3 regions of the Methylophaga sp. F-2 genome follow, and region 1 is predicted to be linked to each of the others. Evidence: riboswitches for the same ligand, from Rfam matches in the RefSeq annotation. Region 1 holds a riboswitch; each other region holds the start of a gene.
What was found. Region 1 has a riboswitch for cyclic di-GMP ahead of AC13DA_RS00980 (hypothetical protein). Riboswitches for the same ligand answer to the same signal wherever they lie in the genome.
Positions count from the first base shown of each region.

Region 1 (5,514 bases):
ACGACCTCCCATATCAAACTCTATGATAGCCATTGAACGATCGATTGCAGATAGCAAACTATCATTACTACGAGAATGTTCTACACGTTCGGTCACATCGTTAGCAATCTTAAAAATTTTAACGACACGGCCTTCACCATTTTTTATTGGGAAATAATTGGCTTCCAGCCATATATCATGGCCGTTTTTATGCTTGCGTAATACTTCCCCTGAAAAATACTCACCGTTCTTTAGATGCTTCCAAAAATCTTTATATCGGGAAGATTCAACTTCGGATTTATCGCATAACAGTTGATGATGCTGTCCTATCAGTTCAGAAGAGGAATAACCTGTTACCCGAGAAAAATTGTCGTTTACTGCAGTGATGATACCTTCAGGTGTGAACTCAATAATGGCGAGTGATGACTGCATTGCGGTGAAAATCTCCAGCAAGGGAGTGAGTTCGTTTTTTAATACCGCATTCTCGGTGATTAACTGCTTTGTTTTACCAAACATGTCTTTTTTTCGCCTCTTTGCAAATAGTGTGCAATTTAATTGTATGCATCTTATATCGGCAGTGAAAAGTAAAAGTTAACTGCTTTTATACGAAAGCATGATGTCTATCACGTTACTGGTAAGTTAATGATCTTAATGGGGGGTACTGACTTTTGCATTTCAAACACGGTGGGTGGATATGGGTAAATTGTGTTCTTCCGAGTGAGGATTAAGTTATTTTTCACTTATGCTGAAAACGTATCGAATTTTCCTCTATAAGCATTGTGTTGAGGAAAAATGGAATGTCTTTTTTTAATAAATTAGTACCAAAGTACAATGTAATTTTTAATTAATTAAGGCGAGTTAATAGTGCGCAACTGATTGTTGGTGGTTACCTGTTGCGAAATTAAATAGTTATATTATTATTTCATCGTGTTCAACACATTAACGCCAAACCTGATGTGAGTCAGGGACGGAAAGCCTACAGCTGTATATTGAAGTCTTGACAGGGCTGGGTTGCAAAATTATTGGGATATGGGACATGTATAAAAAATTTTTTGCAACAACCCTTGCTCTGTCAGCATCGATGTTAACGATATCGGCTCATGCTGCAAATATTGGCTGGACAGACTGGACAAAAACAAGTCAAAAAACTGCATCTGGAACCATGGCGTTTGGTAGTGACAATGTCAGTGTTGGTTTTAGCTCAAGTTCTGATGCTTATTTCATAGAATCGGGAGCGACAGATAATTGGTGGGGTAATGCCTACACCAAGGGGACGGTTAGCAATCTTCCATCATCACGTGAAATTATCGGTTTGAGTACCGATGGTACAGTAGAAATAAAATTTTCAGAAACAGTGCTGAATCCTTACATTGCCCTTGTCAGCTGGAACGCAAATAATGTTGATTTTGGTGATACAAAAATTAAATTTGATAGTACTGGTTTAGGGAAGTACGGTTCGGGATCACCCACCCTGTATTCTGACGGTACTGGATTTACTACCTCTAATTTTGCCGAGCTACATGGAGTGATTATTCTTGAAGGGTTATTTGACTCGTTCAGTTTTACTCATACAAGTGAAGGCTGGCATGGCTTCACCGTAGGTGCCGCAGGCATCGCGCCTGTGTCGGAAGTGCCTATTCCAGCGGCTGCATTTATGTTTGCTCCGGCTTTGCTTGGTTTTATGGGACTTCGCCGTAAAGCCAAACAAGCTGCATAATCAATCAATATATACTGGCTTTTTTGTCCCTGATTGTCCGGCCATGACAAGCTGGTTATCGAACATATCTTGCCTAACTCCACATAGTCTTACTTAATCTGAACTTAATTAGAGATATGTTGACGTGAGTTAATATTCTCTTTGAACATTTTTTTGACTCAATTTTTACTATGAATTTAAAGTCAATTTTTAAAAAAATCATACTTAAGGATGATTTTTTTTCTAATTCAATTTAAGTAACCTGTTAACAACAGAATATAAGTGTTCATCTGTTACTCGCCATAGCAAGTTAACTTTAATTTATTAATTTTGTTCAACATATTATCGCCAAACCTGATGTGAGTCAGGGACGGAAAACCTACAGCTGTGCATTAGTGGCATCAGGGCTGGGCTGCATGAAATGGAGATTTTTATGAAAAAAATAGTGTGGATGCTATTAAGCCTGGGTTTATTGACGTTATCTCTGACAGCTTCTGCTGCGACTGTTGTTAAAGCTAATTTTGATGCAGGATGGCCGACTTATGACGGTGGTGAATTTACGTTTTCTGGGAATTTTGTGGGAGAAGATCTGAATAACGACGGCGTATTGTCTTTCGGAGAGTTTTCCGTATTTAACTGGAGCTCTGCTTATAACTCATACACATTATCTGACCTGTTTGATACTGGCGATATTGTCATTAGCACACAAACTTGGTTGGCTAATGGCATAAGCTGGGTTGGAGCAGACGATTTAGCTTACATAACTTGGGATGACAGAGGACAATCGATAAATACTAACATCCTGGGTGAAGTTCGCTTTACTTCTTTCGAAGTTTCTGCGGTTCCTTTACCACCAGCTGTCTTGCTGTTTGCACCTGCACTACTGGGTTTTATGGGCTTACGCCGTAAAGCAAAACTAGCTGTCTAATTAATTTCAGTATTTCAAACGTTTAAAGCCGTCATAGAGTGACGGCTTTTTTGTCTGTTTAAAATCACGTTGAGCTAAAACACATAATCCAGACTAATTTGACCAGTGGCGTATCGCGTTTTAGTGATGATGACTCAGAAACAATATTGAGTTTTAGGCTTCAGGCTTATCGCTGTTATAATGCCTGCCCAATGTCCCCGTAGCTCAGCAGGATAGAGCGTCCCCCTCCTAAATCCTCCAGAGCAATATCGATGTTGCCTTCTACCGCAAGGCAATCCCATGATTTTATTGAGTTTGTGACATTAGCGCCGGTTAACTTCCGGCTTATTCAAACTGATTTTTGGAACTCAATGACAAAGTTCTCACCATCAAACTCTATAATCTGTCCCATCACTTCTGGTCGAACAAAGAAATCTTTTTTGATCTTGCTGCCATCGATACCGCTTTCAACCTTCTTTATTTCGTCACCGTTTTTCGGAACAGCAATAATCAATTTGATAGGTTGAGTATCTCGAAAGGCTTTGACGAGCTTTTCCGCCAATTCACTATTACCGTTTCCTGACCATCTCGATAAGTAATCTGTGTATACCCACTTTCCATTTCGTTCGGGCATCTTCAGACGATGCTGCCAGCAGCTTATGACGAGCTCACCTTCAGGTGTTTCGGCACAGACAGACCAATTTACATTTTTCAGTTTTGCTTTGTAACGGCGAAATGCCTGTTCATAACCAAGAGCCCCCATTTACTTTCTCGCCTCCAAGTGCATTTGTTCCAACATAGTGGGTATGAGCGGGTTTCTCATTTCACCGTTCGCCATAAACTGACTGACGATCATATCGTTTTGTCCCTAACTGATTTTTTTCAACAGTTCAGATAACCCTATTATCATGAACATGGCTAGCAATAAGCAAACAATCGATGACTAAATTCATACTTGAGATGTCCACTCCGGTTGGCTTGGGGTTATTTGGTGCAGGGGTGTATACGTACATCAAAAAAACTGCATTTTCTATTGATTCCACGTTGATCTCACGTTGATGTCAAAACGAAGGTTTTCCTTGATGTAGGTAAAAAGTCAGTTCAAGTGGGGATATGCGAACTATCTCAAAGTTAGGCCTGCTAACACTTTCATGAACTGTCGGAATGTCATATTGACCGAAGTACTGTTGAAATACTCTCCTCTATAAGGCTGTTTTTTTGGGAGGCGGTTTTTATTGAAGGTATGGTCTTCAGCTATCTACATTATTTCTAGGACTATACTTATTTTAGACTCCATCTAGTTGGAATCGATAGATCGAGATGAAATATGAGTTAGAAATTTTGCGCAATCATTACGTTTAGACTCAAAATCCATACAACCACCAAGCATCAATAAACATAAACAAATACAATTGGTTGGATTCATTTTTGACTGATTCTGAAAATCTGCCTAAACATTGCCAAAAAATAATGTATATATAAGTAAGCTCCAAATAAACGATTAATGGAGCTCACATGCAAACACAGACACACGAAAATACCGACCCTCTAGTCGTTCAAGCGAGTTTTCGACTTCCGCACTTGCTAACAGAAAAGCGTTCAAAAGGGACATCGAAAGACACTTCACCGTATAACCTTTATTCTCAGTCCACCGCTCAGCACATGGGGGAAGAGGCTATCATTCCTACACCCCATAAATTTTTATCTATGGCAGATGCATGTCAGAAGCCAGCTCCATTACAGAGAGTTCTGATGATGCTTTCTGAACTTAAAGAGTCCGGTCGGAGAAAGCCAATCACTCTAAGACTCGCTGCTATAGCAATAAACATGAAATATACCGAGTTGGGTATTGCTCCAGCATGGCGAAATAATGTGACAATTCAGGCCGATAATATTCAATCAAGATTGTTAGATCCGTTGGACTTACGGGTTATCGATTTGGAATGGTTACACTCGAAAAGAATCAATGAGCAATATTCATTGGATACCAGCCCTATTTATCTGGAGCTGTTCAACAAAGACAAATTTGACTTTGATTTGGCGTATAAGCTTGTAAAACAAGAAACTGATACGAATACAGGACTTGTTGCTCTAAACCTTAACGAAGAGATTCAGAAAGAGTTAATTTCATACAAACTGCCGAGATTATCGGAAGAGTTTCGAAGAGTAGTCATGCTGCGAAGTGAGGTTGAAAAGGATCTTAAACTTGCCGCTAGTCGTAATCCAAGAATGGGTAAGAAACTGCTAGATGTCATTCCCGATAGATTAGATCAATGGATGAGCACTCAAATATCACGCAGTGACTCAAAAACCGTTATGTATGAGACATACAAAAAAATAACCGGAAGCTCCATTACCGCCAGTAGTTATAAAGCTAAGCTTCAAGCGTTAAAAAATGCGTTGCGGAGAGCTAACAGCCAGTTTGTACATTTAGGCTGTGAGGTTAATGGTTAGGGGTGTTTTAGTAGTCTAAAGTTATTAAGACTGTAGCCAAAAACAATACTGTCCGACGGCTTCGTAAGAAGCCGTTATGGTCTCTCCAGAATGAGCAATAAAGCGTAACAGGGTTGACCGTAGAGAATAGAAAAACCGAAAGTTATTACCGCAGGTTTTTCTTTATCTTTCATATACATAATGAGTGCGGGTAAAAGTGTTAACACTACAGTAATACTAACCCCGTAGTAATTAAATAAATAACTATATAACCAATACGCGTGCGCGAGGGGGGAGAGTAATATACCCCGTTCATCTTCAAAGGTTTGATAACCAATACGCGTGCGCGAGGGGGGAGACATGTATTGCTCGCGTTAGAGAATAAAATTGCGGCGGCGCGAATGCGGGGTAGACAACATCATAATGTTAGATGTGTCTTGCGAGGGTTTCTATGTCGTTCTAATCGACTTTCTAGCGTTGACCCTAATCAGGGTAGGTT
Region 1 covers NZ_JBSXOF010000010.1:29,661-35,174, forward strand. Annotated here, with positions in the region: gene AC13DA_RS00970 (methyl-accepting chemotaxis protein) at 1-495, opposite strand, end outside; cyclic di-GMP riboswitch class I at 914-998, shown strand; gene AC13DA_RS00975 (hypothetical protein) at 1,016-1,696, shown strand; cyclic di-GMP riboswitch class I at 2,013-2,095, shown strand; gene AC13DA_RS00980 (hypothetical protein) at 2,109-2,603, shown strand; gene AC13DA_RS00985 (hypothetical protein) at 2,932-3,345, opposite strand; gene AC13DA_RS00990 (hypothetical protein) at 4,098-5,036, shown strand.

Region 2 (5,514 bases), on a different contig from region 1:
GTATCTTGCCAGCCAGTTCTCTAACCCTAGTGCCGTACCATTACCTGCAGCACTGCCATTGTTTGCTTTTGGTCTGATTGGCATGTGGGCGGGTCGTTCACGTCTTACAGGTTCTAAAGCGGCCTAGTTCAGTTATGGTTAAACACTGACAGCAGCATAAGCAGTATTCAGGGCCAGTTTAAACACGAAAAAAGATGTTTAAACTGGCCCTGAATTTTATCGGTTTTGCTTAACTTTATATGTGATGTTTATGCAACTAAACTCGCATTACGACGCAAACCCAAAAAGCCGAATAAGACCGGTGCCAACAAGAAAAATGCGGCAGGAATAGGCACAGCGTTCACAGCCTGACTTACAACAAGATTCGCAAAGGTATCGCCAAATACCACTTCAAAATTAAAACCACTTATCGCCGGTAAAATAATGCTGTCAAAACTACCGACAATGCTGGCAAAGGTCAGGAAGTTAAATGTACCTTCTTGCACATCATCACCAATAAACTCAAAGCTTAATAAACCAGCTAGTGAAGCGACACCCGAAATATCCAGCAGATCGGAGTGCGTTTCATCAAACTCCACAACCATCGAACCAAATTCACCTTGCGTGTAATTACCATTAATCGTCATCGTACCGATAGAGTTACCAGCGGTCAGACTGGCATAGTTGTCATACCCGGTACCATTTACCGTCACATGGCTGTTAATGGTGCCGGTTCCTGACAAGTTACCCCCATTAATATTGACGCTGGTTTGGCTCATGACACCATTATTGATGGTTTGACCTGCGGTTTGAGTGTAATCACCACCCCAGGCACCACTACCGACCAATTTCGCTTTTTCATTATTAATAAACGTGCCAGTGTTAACGAAGGCGTTCTGGTTATATATCGATTTATTATTCGTCATCACACCATTGTTCACCACGGTGTCATTAATAGCATTGGTCAAGACATAGTTATTCGTCATTGAACCCTGATTAATTAAGCGACCTGCGTTAGTGAATGTGCCCTCATTATTCAGCGTGCCATTATTCACCAGGGTAGAATCAATGTAGTTATTTAATTTACCCGCCCGGCTGTTGGTCAAAATGCCATTATTAGTAACAGTCCCGCCTCTGTAACTCGATAAAGTACCGGTATTGGTGAGAATATCGTTATTGGTCAACTGTCCGTTATTGCTAAAGGTGCCCTGATTCAGAAATTCAGCCTGATTATCAATTTGGCCATCATTGATCCATCTGCCACTTTTATTCTCTATATAGCCTGTATTGGTAATCTGACCACTTGCTGCATTATTCAAATCACTGACATGCGTGGTCAGGCTTCCCGTGTTTAGCAAGATGCCAGAATTATTTAAATCACTGTATTTACCATAAAAAGTACCATTATTAATAAAGGTACCCTGATTAGCTAAAACAGGATCTACAGAAAAAGGCCAGCCTATCACTGACAACTCACTATCATTTTGAAACTGTGTTCCGGACACAATGCTTGTCGTGGCATCATCAATCGTTAAAGGCGAAGTGTTTATTCCAGATAAAACACCATCAGCACTGGCGGCAGCGCTTAATAGGAGTGATGATGTAAATAAGGTCGTGAATAAAGAACGTTTTAGAAATTGAGTATGCATGTTCTGAGTCTCTCTCGGTCTATGTAACTCAGCCACCTTAAGAGCTTAAGGTCTGTAGCTTTCCGTCCTCAGCTCACGCTGAGTTTGGCAATAATGATATGGGCATCCAACCCAGCCAGGATTGATGATATAGAGACAGCTACAACGGCACTATCCGATTTTCGCAAACGTATAAATTAATGAGAGACGGGCATTAAGGATAATATTTTCTGACTCGTATATGATGTGCTTTCACATACCTAAGATGGAATAATAAGGGATAGCTATTTTGGTTTTTCGTTACTTTATTTGCCTGCTTTTTTTGATATTACAGGCCTGCTCATCCATACCCACCACACAAAACCGCACTGATACGGCAGTTCGTTTAGCTCAGCTCAATGGCTGGCAATCCCAGATCATCACTACAGCCTCATTTAACTTGCAAAGCTTTATCCCTGAAAAAATCTCACCGTCCAAAGAGTTAACCATTTACATAGAAGGTGATGGTTTAGCCTGGTTGAGTCGACGAAAAAAGTCTTCAGATCCGACCCCTATCGATCCATTAACACTCAAGCTCGCACTCCTCGATAACCATGCCGTCTATCTGGCCCGCCCATGCCAATATGTGTGGTCTGGAGGCTGTGAACAGCATCTGTGGACTTCAGCCCGCTTTTCTCCTGAGGTATTACAAGCGATGAATCAAGCCGTGGATAAGTTAAAAGCCCAATATCAGGCTTCTTCTTTACGGCTTATTGGTTACTCTGGTGGGGGTGCTGTCGCGACGTTATTAGCGGCTAAGCGAGACGATGTTTCTCAGTTAGTCACTGTGGCAGGTAATATTGATACTGATTACTGGACGACATTACAGCATATTTCACCGTTAACAGGCTCATTAAATCCAGCAGACCAGTGGCCTTCATTACAGGCCATTCCACAAATTCATTTTGTGGGGAGTGAAGATAAGATCATGCCCGTTGCTGTGGCTAATGCATACCAGCAACATTTTCCTCAATCAAAACGCCCCACTGTAAGAGTAATCACCGGTATGACTCATCATTGCTGCTGGGTTGAGCACTGGCCAGAGCTATTGCAGGAAATATCTGCCGCTAAGAAATCTGCCCCTTAATTAAATGCACGACGTAATGTCGCTGACGGTAGCTCGCCGAATAACTGTAGATAATCATTAGAAAACCGCCCTAAATGCCAAAAGTGCCAGTCGCTGGCTACTTGCGTCACCGTCATATTAATATCTGTAGGCCTGAGTAATTGGGATCGCACTCGATTTAATCTCAAGCGATAAAGGTAGGCATTAGGGGTGATGCCCATTACTTTTTTAAAGTGATATTGCAAGTTACGCTGACTGATACAGACATCTTTACAAATATCGATAATGGTTGGGCAAATATGACTGTCCAGCTTAGCGTGAATATAGTCGATAGCTAATCTCACTGATTTAGCCGCTCTTCGCCGTGCCACGACATCAGTTTCTTGCCCATCAAAAAGTAAGGATGAATCTAAAGATAGCAGCACATGTTCCATCACAGAAGTATTTAAATGTTTTTGCTGCTCTGGCTGACCGTCATCCGAAGACATCGCTGATAATTGATAAAGGTAATCAGTAAACAACTCTAACGGTTGTCGATTTACACCATCAAATACTAAAACACTGTCCACAGGCATTTCCCACTGCCGTGGATTCATGGCTCTGGCAGACTCAAGTAAAACCGACTGTTCAAATCGAAAATAAACCGTTTCAGCATTTCCCTCAGCCTGGATATCGACTTCAACATTAGCTGGCAAGAAAAATAGTGAATTCTCAAAGGCATTATATTCAGATACTCGTACCTGATTTTGTGTGGTACGTTCGAAGGAGATGGTACAAAAGTCTTTTTCGATGATGGCGCGTTTATGTACTACCTGATTTTGCTGCTCGAACACCACTCTGAACGCCTCATTACCCACTTCACGGTAGTGCCCATAAAACTGACCTGCGGATAACTGGTTAATCTCAATCGGTAACCAGTCTTGTACAAGCTGCTGTTCATAAGCATCAAACAAAGGCTGATCACAATACACAAGAGCTTGTGTCGGTATCATGTTAATGTGTTGGCACAGGTATATGAACTAAGCATTCGAAGAAAAAGCCATAAAAGAAGGTAGCCAATGAATATACCTTAATTCAATTACTTATGGCATATAAAACAAACAAAACGCCTCAACAGATCACTGCTGAGGCGTTTCTTATTTCAGACAAAAATTAGCTTAGAACGACAAACGTAATTTCACAGAAGCCGTTTGATTTAAAAAGTCTTCACGACCTTCAACATCATATTGAGCCGTGATATCGGTGTAGTCATTTATGTTAACGGTGGCACCAACACCGGCTCTGGCTAACCACGGTGAAGGGTCAATACCTTCTGTTGTGAAGGCAGTACCACCACCGGTATACGATGCCGTCATACTGGTATCGTCATTGATGAGGTCATAACCGATACCCATATTCGCTAGTAAGGTGGTCTTATCATTTAACTGGTGGTCGATATCAGTTTGTGCCATTAAGATAAATTCCTCGGTGTGCACACTATCCACATCAAGACTAATCGCCCCTGCGCCTTTTTCTGTATAACTTTCATCACGGATATACGCATAATCGGCACGAATGCTTGGCATTACCGTACTGTTTTCATTCAGCTCAAAACGTTTGCCAACGCCGACACCGATATGGGCGGTGTAGCTATCGTAATCTGATTCAGCAGTACGGCCAATAAAACTAATTTGGCGTTTGCTGTCGTTTTTATTCATGCCCACATCGGCTTGCCAGTTCAGTTCCACATTTTCAAACTGGGCTAAGTCGTGGCTACCGTAGGCAATCAACTGATAGGCATCAATATCGGCTTTATTACCGGATGACAAGCCATTACCATCAACGCGGGTGTTCATATATGACAAAGCAAGACCTAAACGGCTAGATTGGCTGACATCACCATCCATCCCCACCACAAAACCGTAAGAGTCGGCATCATAACCACTAACGCCATTACGTTCTTGTTGACGAGTCCAGCTACCCACGGGTTTTAACCACATGTTTTTATCAGTCAGGAAGGCATCACCCGATGATAAACCACGGGTATTGGCCTGACGGCTTTGAATCACGCGGTTGGTGCTGTGCAGGGTATTGGCAGCGAGTTTTGTGGTGCCCCCCACCAGTAAAGGCAGAGTTTCCGCTACCGCTTCTGTGATTTCCTGGTCATTGGAAAGACGCCCAAATGCTGTTGACACGTCTGCAATATCAGTATTTGTAGAGCCGCCGTTCACAAAACCATCTAATACGCGTGCTGCACCACGACCCGATTTAAAACCTTCACTGTTGACGCTCTGAACTACGCTGGTATTGCCGTCTCTTGTTACACGTAAGCCGACAGTATTCCCTGCTTTTTCTGCAGCAAATGAATACAGTAATGAATTATCCGTCACTTCAAAGCTGCCTGCATCCAAGGTGCCTGCGCTAATCACATTGCTGAGAAGGCTCCCATTAGCGAGCGATGGTGCACCTTTAACATCTACGTCAAGCTTCGAACCATCGGCAAAAGTGGCTGTACCCGTCACATTTAACTTACCGTAATGACTTGCATCGATAAGTCCCAGCCTGAGAAGGCCATTCAACGTTTGAGTATAGTCCGCCGTTGCTCCAGCCTGACCGAGTGTTAACGGTTTATTAGCAGCAATCGATAAGGTGCCACCAACCACATTCACATTTCCTGAAAAGCCTTCCAGGTCACCGGTTAAAGTTGTAGAACCTGATAAAAAGTTAATAAACCCCTTACCGTTGGTATCTACAATTTCTTGGGAGAATACATAGTTAGTATTGTTATGGTTAAAGTTAATAATGCCATTGCCAGCACCCAGT
Region 2 covers NZ_JBSXOF010000018.1:104,240-109,753, forward strand. Annotated here, with positions in the region: gene AC13DA_RS07530 (hypothetical protein) at 1-127, shown strand, start outside; gene AC13DA_RS07535 (autotransporter outer membrane beta-barrel domain-containing protein) at 249-1,628, opposite strand; cyclic di-GMP riboswitch class I at 1,648-1,727, opposite strand; gene AC13DA_RS07540 (alpha/beta hydrolase) at 1,897-2,733, shown strand; gene AC13DA_RS07545 (helix-turn-helix domain-containing protein) at 2,730-3,704, opposite strand; gene AC13DA_RS07550 (autotransporter domain-containing protein) at 3,870-5,514, opposite strand, start outside.
Region 2: linked by a shared signal. The riboswitch ahead of AC13DA_RS07535 (autotransporter outer membrane beta-barrel domain-containing protein) and the one ahead of AC13DA_RS00980 (hypothetical protein) in region 1 are both predicted to bind cyclic di-GMP.

Region 3 (5,514 bases), on a different contig from region 1:
ATTTACTGCTACGCCCGTCCTTCACATGCTTATCTGGGACTCTCACCAGGGATCGATTTTGAAACAAAGTTAACCATCAAACCCAATGCCGCAAAATTACTGCGAGATGAGTTGATGGCAAAAAACTATCGCTGTTCAACATTATCATTAGGCGCCAACACCGATCCCTATCAACCCATCGAACGCCACTACAACCTTACTCGGGAACTACTTCAGGTGATGATTGAGTTCAGTCATCCAGTTAATATTGTGACTAAATCTTCATTGATAGAACGTGATGTTGATTTACTCAAACAGCTCGCTGAGAAGCAATTGGTAAATGTTCATCTATCCATTACAACACTGGATAAAACACTTGCCAGGAAACTCGAACCTCGCGCCAGCAGTCCACAACGTCGACTGCAAACAGTTGAGACATTGAAGGCAAATGGAATTCCTGTATCTGTGCTTATTGCCCCAGTCATTCCTGTTCTGACTGATACAGAACTAGAAAATATTATTGATGCTTCGGCACAAGCAGGGGCTGAAAATATAGACTATATTTTCGTTAGATTACCAAGAGAGGTCAGCCCCCTCTTTAATGATTGGCTACATACTCATTATCCTGACAAGGCAGAGCATGTCATAAATCGTATTAAAGACTCCAGAAATGGCAAAACAAATGATCCAAGGTTTGGTTACAGGCTTGAAGGTCAGGGGCTATATGCAGAAATGATCAAAAAACGATTCGAAGTTGCGGTCAAGAAATACCCATTAAACAAGTCTCCAGCGGTTCTGAGAACCGACTTATTTCATAAACCAACAAAGCAAATGAGCTTGTTTTAAAAAGAAAATATTTAGTAGCCATAAAAAAGGGGAACCGAAGTTCCCCTTTCAATCTAACTAACAATTGTTAACTTGATTTTTTACTTCAAGTTTTATGCAGCTACTGCTGTTTTTCTACGCAGACCCAAGAAACCTAATAGGGCTGGTGCGAATAAAAACAATGCAGCAGGTACTGGTACAGCTGACACAGAAACATCATATTTAAATACATTTCTAGTTGCATCAATGATGTCAACCCATGCTGTGTACCCTTGGTAAATCATTGCTGTAAAACTAAAGTCACCGGTAATGTTAAACAACTGAATACCATCAACACCGTTGTTAAATCTTAATGTGGCCCCTGCTAATGAACTAGTAGGATTAAACGACCACTCAACTTTAACAGCTGTATCAGCGTCTGTACTAACATCAAACTGTGAGAACCATGTACCAGGTCCTTCACTTACTGTGCCACCACCTAAAACTACACTACCGTTTGATACATCGACATCCTGGTCAAAAGAAGAACCAGCAGTAGACATAGACAACGTAGCGGCATTAACACTGACCGAAAACAAAAGAGCTACAACAAATAGCATCGCTTTTTTCATAATAAATTCCTATTTAATATATGAAGCAATGCAACCCAGCCATCTCCAATCAAACCAGAGACCCGTGGCTTTCCGACCCCGCCTCACGACGAGTTTGGCTTTAAAAAATCACATTATTAAGACTTTTAATGATGTGTTCGTCTGAACCATTTCAGACGAGTCGATAGTACAAATCACAGTAGGAGACTACCAGCTCTATTAGTTAAATCTGGGACGTAACTCACAGCATTTGTCTGATCGCGTGAACATTATCACAATAAAACTGTGAACTGGTTGTGAATTTTAAGTCTGTCCAATTTAGTTGATATTTTTTACCGCTAAAGCCAGCGAACGAAAACATAGTAGTAACTGTGAATTCCAGATGAAAGTTCTACAAACTCATTCGTCTTGATTCAAATCGCTTACACAATAAAAAAGCCGTAGTATCAACCACGGCTTTTTGCTGACATTCGACATCTAAATTAGATATCGAAATGTCTTCCATCAGATGGTTCAGACCTTCCACACTAAAGTGCGCTTTTTCTACGAAGGCCAATAAAGCCTAATAAGGCCGGTGCTAGAAGAAAAAATGCAGCAGGAACAGGCACTTCAGAAACGGACTGAAGTGAGACATCATATTTGAATACATTTCTATTGCCGTTGAGTAGGTCAATAGAGGCAACTGTTCCAGCATAGAGTAAACCTGTGAACCTGAAATCGCCTGAAATATCAAATATTTGGACAGGGTCAACACCATTATCAAACGAGAGAGTAGCTTGAGTGAGTGCCGCTACTGGGTTAAATGACCACTCAATAACGGTAGATGTATCATCCGTTGTAGTAACGTCGTAGGTAGAACTCCATGGTTCGTCACCACTAGTAACTGTACCACTACCCAATACCGTGGTTCCCGTATCTACAGACGTTGTCTGAGTGGCATTAGTTGAGCCTGTAGGCTGAATAGTTAGTGTAGCTGCGTTAATTGATGTTGTAGCAAATAAAGCTATTGTGAATAGCATCGCTTGTTTCATATCTGGTACTCCTTGATTGTTACAAAGCAATGCAGCTCAGCCATCTTTGTAAAGATTAAAGATCTGTAACTTTCCGTCCTTGCCTCACGACAAGTTTGGCTATAACAACCCATCACGAATGTGTTGAGTCGAGATAACTGTTGAATTGATTGTACGAAAGTACATAGACAACAAGTTATATATAACAACAAACATTGTTGTTAATTTACCCTACCATTAATTAGGCCTTAATTAAAAGTGCATGTACAAATGTTCGTTTATGTTTGAAAATTTTTACTATTCAACTAAATGGTGCTGTGAGGGATTTGCAATTTACTTCATAGACTCAATCAATGTAGATTTTTTTTGACTGTCGAACGGAGGCAATGGCAGCACAAATTGCGGCACAATTATATCTGGCATCAGCTAATGACAGTTTGGGGGCTTTCCCTTCTAAGATGCAACCAGAGAAGTGTTCTATTTCCAGGTTAAAATGATTAGCCTTTGGTATTAATACGGTTTGTTCTTCTTCATCATTCCACCAGCTAATCGTGGCTTCTTCAGTTTCAGGTTGCCAAACGGTGTGACATTTAATGCCACCCTTGGTACCAATAATTTCATATTCACTTCGTCTGGCATGTTCAAAGCTCATTTCAAAGTGAGCAAACTTACCATCATCAAAATCAAACACCCCGCTTAAGCTAACATCAGCACCACTGTCATTAAGCTTAGCCATTGCCATGGCAGCGACAGGCTCATTATCAAACCACAATCTTGCCGTATGAATGGCATAAGGACCAATATCCCACATAGCACCGCCACCATCATTGATATCACGATCAATACGATACATTCGCGCTGGTTTCATCGGGAATGCAAACGCCGTTTTTACCGTACGCACGTCACCGACCTTGCCGTCATTAATTAACTGTCTTACATACTCATGCTGAGGATGGAAGATATACATAAAGCCTTCCATGACTGTTACATTATTTGCTTTTGCAGCGGCTTCAATGGCGTCAATATCGGCTACTGTCAGCGCCATCGGTTTTTCGATCAACACATGTTTACCATGATTGATGGCTTTGAGTGCCCACTCGGCATGTTCTTCATTCGACATCGGTAGATAGATGGCATCAATATTTGGATGAGAAAGTAATGCTTCCGGATCATCCAGCGTTTCTACCGACGTTTGTTGTGGTGCCAGTTTTTGCAACACTTCTGCCGCCGCCCCAGGACGACGACTGGCAATAGCTACCAGCTCCGCATTAGCTGCTTCAACAATAGCGGGCAGTAGTTTTTCGTTAACACGAGCAGCACCTAAAATTCCCCAGCGTAATTGTTTTTCAGCCATGTGTTTATATCCCTTTAATTCAATTTAGTGATCACCATGATATCGACTCGACAGCACAATTCCAAACTCATAAAACCGCATGTTTCATAGTGTTTTTATCTGTCAGCGATTGCCTTATGCTAGACACCCTGTAAATAAAAATAACGGATTAAGGAGCAATTATGACAATCGAAGTTGGACAGAAAATTCCCGCAGCGACACTTTCTGAGTGTGTTGATTTTTCGGCGAGCAGTGGCTGCCCTGTCAACCCTCAACCACAGAATGTTCAATCATTGACTGAAGGAAAAACCATTGTTCTTTTCGGTGTTCCGGGTGCATTCACCCCACTCTGCTCTGAAGAACACTTACCTGGCTTTATCCGATTAGCAGATGAGATCAAAGCGGCTGGCGCCGATGAAATCTGGTGCATGGCTGTTAACGATGCTTTTGTCATGGGCGCCTGGGGCCGACAAGTAAATAATGAAGGCAAGGTCAGAATGATGGCTGATGGTAGTGCCGAGCTGACCAAAGCCATGGGCTTAGATAGAGACTTAACTGCCGGAGGAATGGGTGTACGTTGTTATCGCTTTGCCTGCATCCTGAAAGATGGTGTGGTGACTTATATCGGCGTTGAAGGCTCAGGCGAGTTTGGTAAATCTAAAGCAGAAACCATTTTGGATGAACTAAAAAAATCCTAAGCAACATCACAAATATTTGAGTTGGGGGAGTTTCACTCCCCTTTCTCATTCACTGATGGCTAACGTTATCGCCAGTGTTCTTCCACCTCAAATTCACCACCAATAAAAATGGCTGATGCGGTGTCACTGAAAATCCCATGCTCGACTATGCCGGGAATGGTATCCAGAATCATGGTTAGCTCTAAGCTATCCATTTGTTTAAATTGCATATCAAGCACCAGACTACCACTTGCTGTAACAGCAACATTATCCCCCGAGGCATTTAGTCGAAGCTGGCCTTGACCACCTTGTTGTTTAAGCTGGGTCAGAACCAAACGCCATGCCTGAGGCATGACTTCCACCGGAATCGGAAAGTTTTGTCCGATATGCTCGACCAGTTTTGACTCATCAACTAAAACAAAAAATTGATCCGCTGCTGAAGCTAACAATTTTTCATTCACTAAATCCTGACCGCGTCCTTTCAATAAAGTAAGATCCGGTGTGACCTCATCGGCACCATCCACATACATATCCAGCGCATCAAGTTCTGCAATAGACAGCACGGGCAATCCCGCTTCACGCGCTTTAATCTCACTAATCGCAGAACTACTCACGGTATGAATAGTTAGTTTTTCAGTCTTACAGCGTTTTGCCAGAGCTTCAATAAAGAAATTGGCGGTGGAACCAGTGCCCAATCCCACTATCATATTCTGCTCAACTAAATTGGCTGCATGCAGTGCTACTCGTTGTTTTGGATTCATAGCCATAGACAAACTCCTTATGCCATCCGTAAATACTGTTCAGCTTACATAGCAATGACAGATAAAAAAACGGACAATCCATATGGTTGATGGTTCTTTCATCGTGTTCTGCACGCACTATTCACATTTTCATAACGTATGCTCAACCATGTAAAACTTGATGCCTCAGTGCTTAGCTCATATCCTTAGCTATAGCAGCTAACTCTTTTTTCAAATCTGGTAAGGAAAAATAATGGCACAGCTCGACTCCATTGTTGAACATATTGAATCGACCACCAATCAGAGTCTTCAGCCATATCAACTGAACAGTATCGGTGGTGGTTGTATTAATAGCGCCTT
Region 3 covers NZ_JBSXOF010000018.1:13,525-19,038, forward strand. Annotated here, with positions in the region: gene AC13DA_RS07140 (PA0069 family radical SAM protein) at 1-825, shown strand, start outside; gene AC13DA_RS07145 (hypothetical protein) at 918-1,415, opposite strand; cyclic di-GMP riboswitch class I at 1,442-1,524, opposite strand; gene AC13DA_RS07150 (hypothetical protein) at 1,922-2,425, opposite strand; cyclic di-GMP riboswitch class I at 2,453-2,535, opposite strand; gene AC13DA_RS07155 (Gfo/Idh/MocA family protein) at 2,751-3,758, opposite strand; gene AC13DA_RS07160 (peroxiredoxin) at 3,920-4,435, shown strand; gene rpiA (ribose-5-phosphate isomerase RpiA) at 4,501-5,181, opposite strand; gene AC13DA_RS07170 (fructosamine kinase family protein) at 5,408-5,514, shown strand, end outside.
Region 3: linked by a shared signal. The riboswitch ahead of AC13DA_RS07150 (hypothetical protein) and the one ahead of AC13DA_RS00980 (hypothetical protein) in region 1 are both predicted to bind cyclic di-GMP.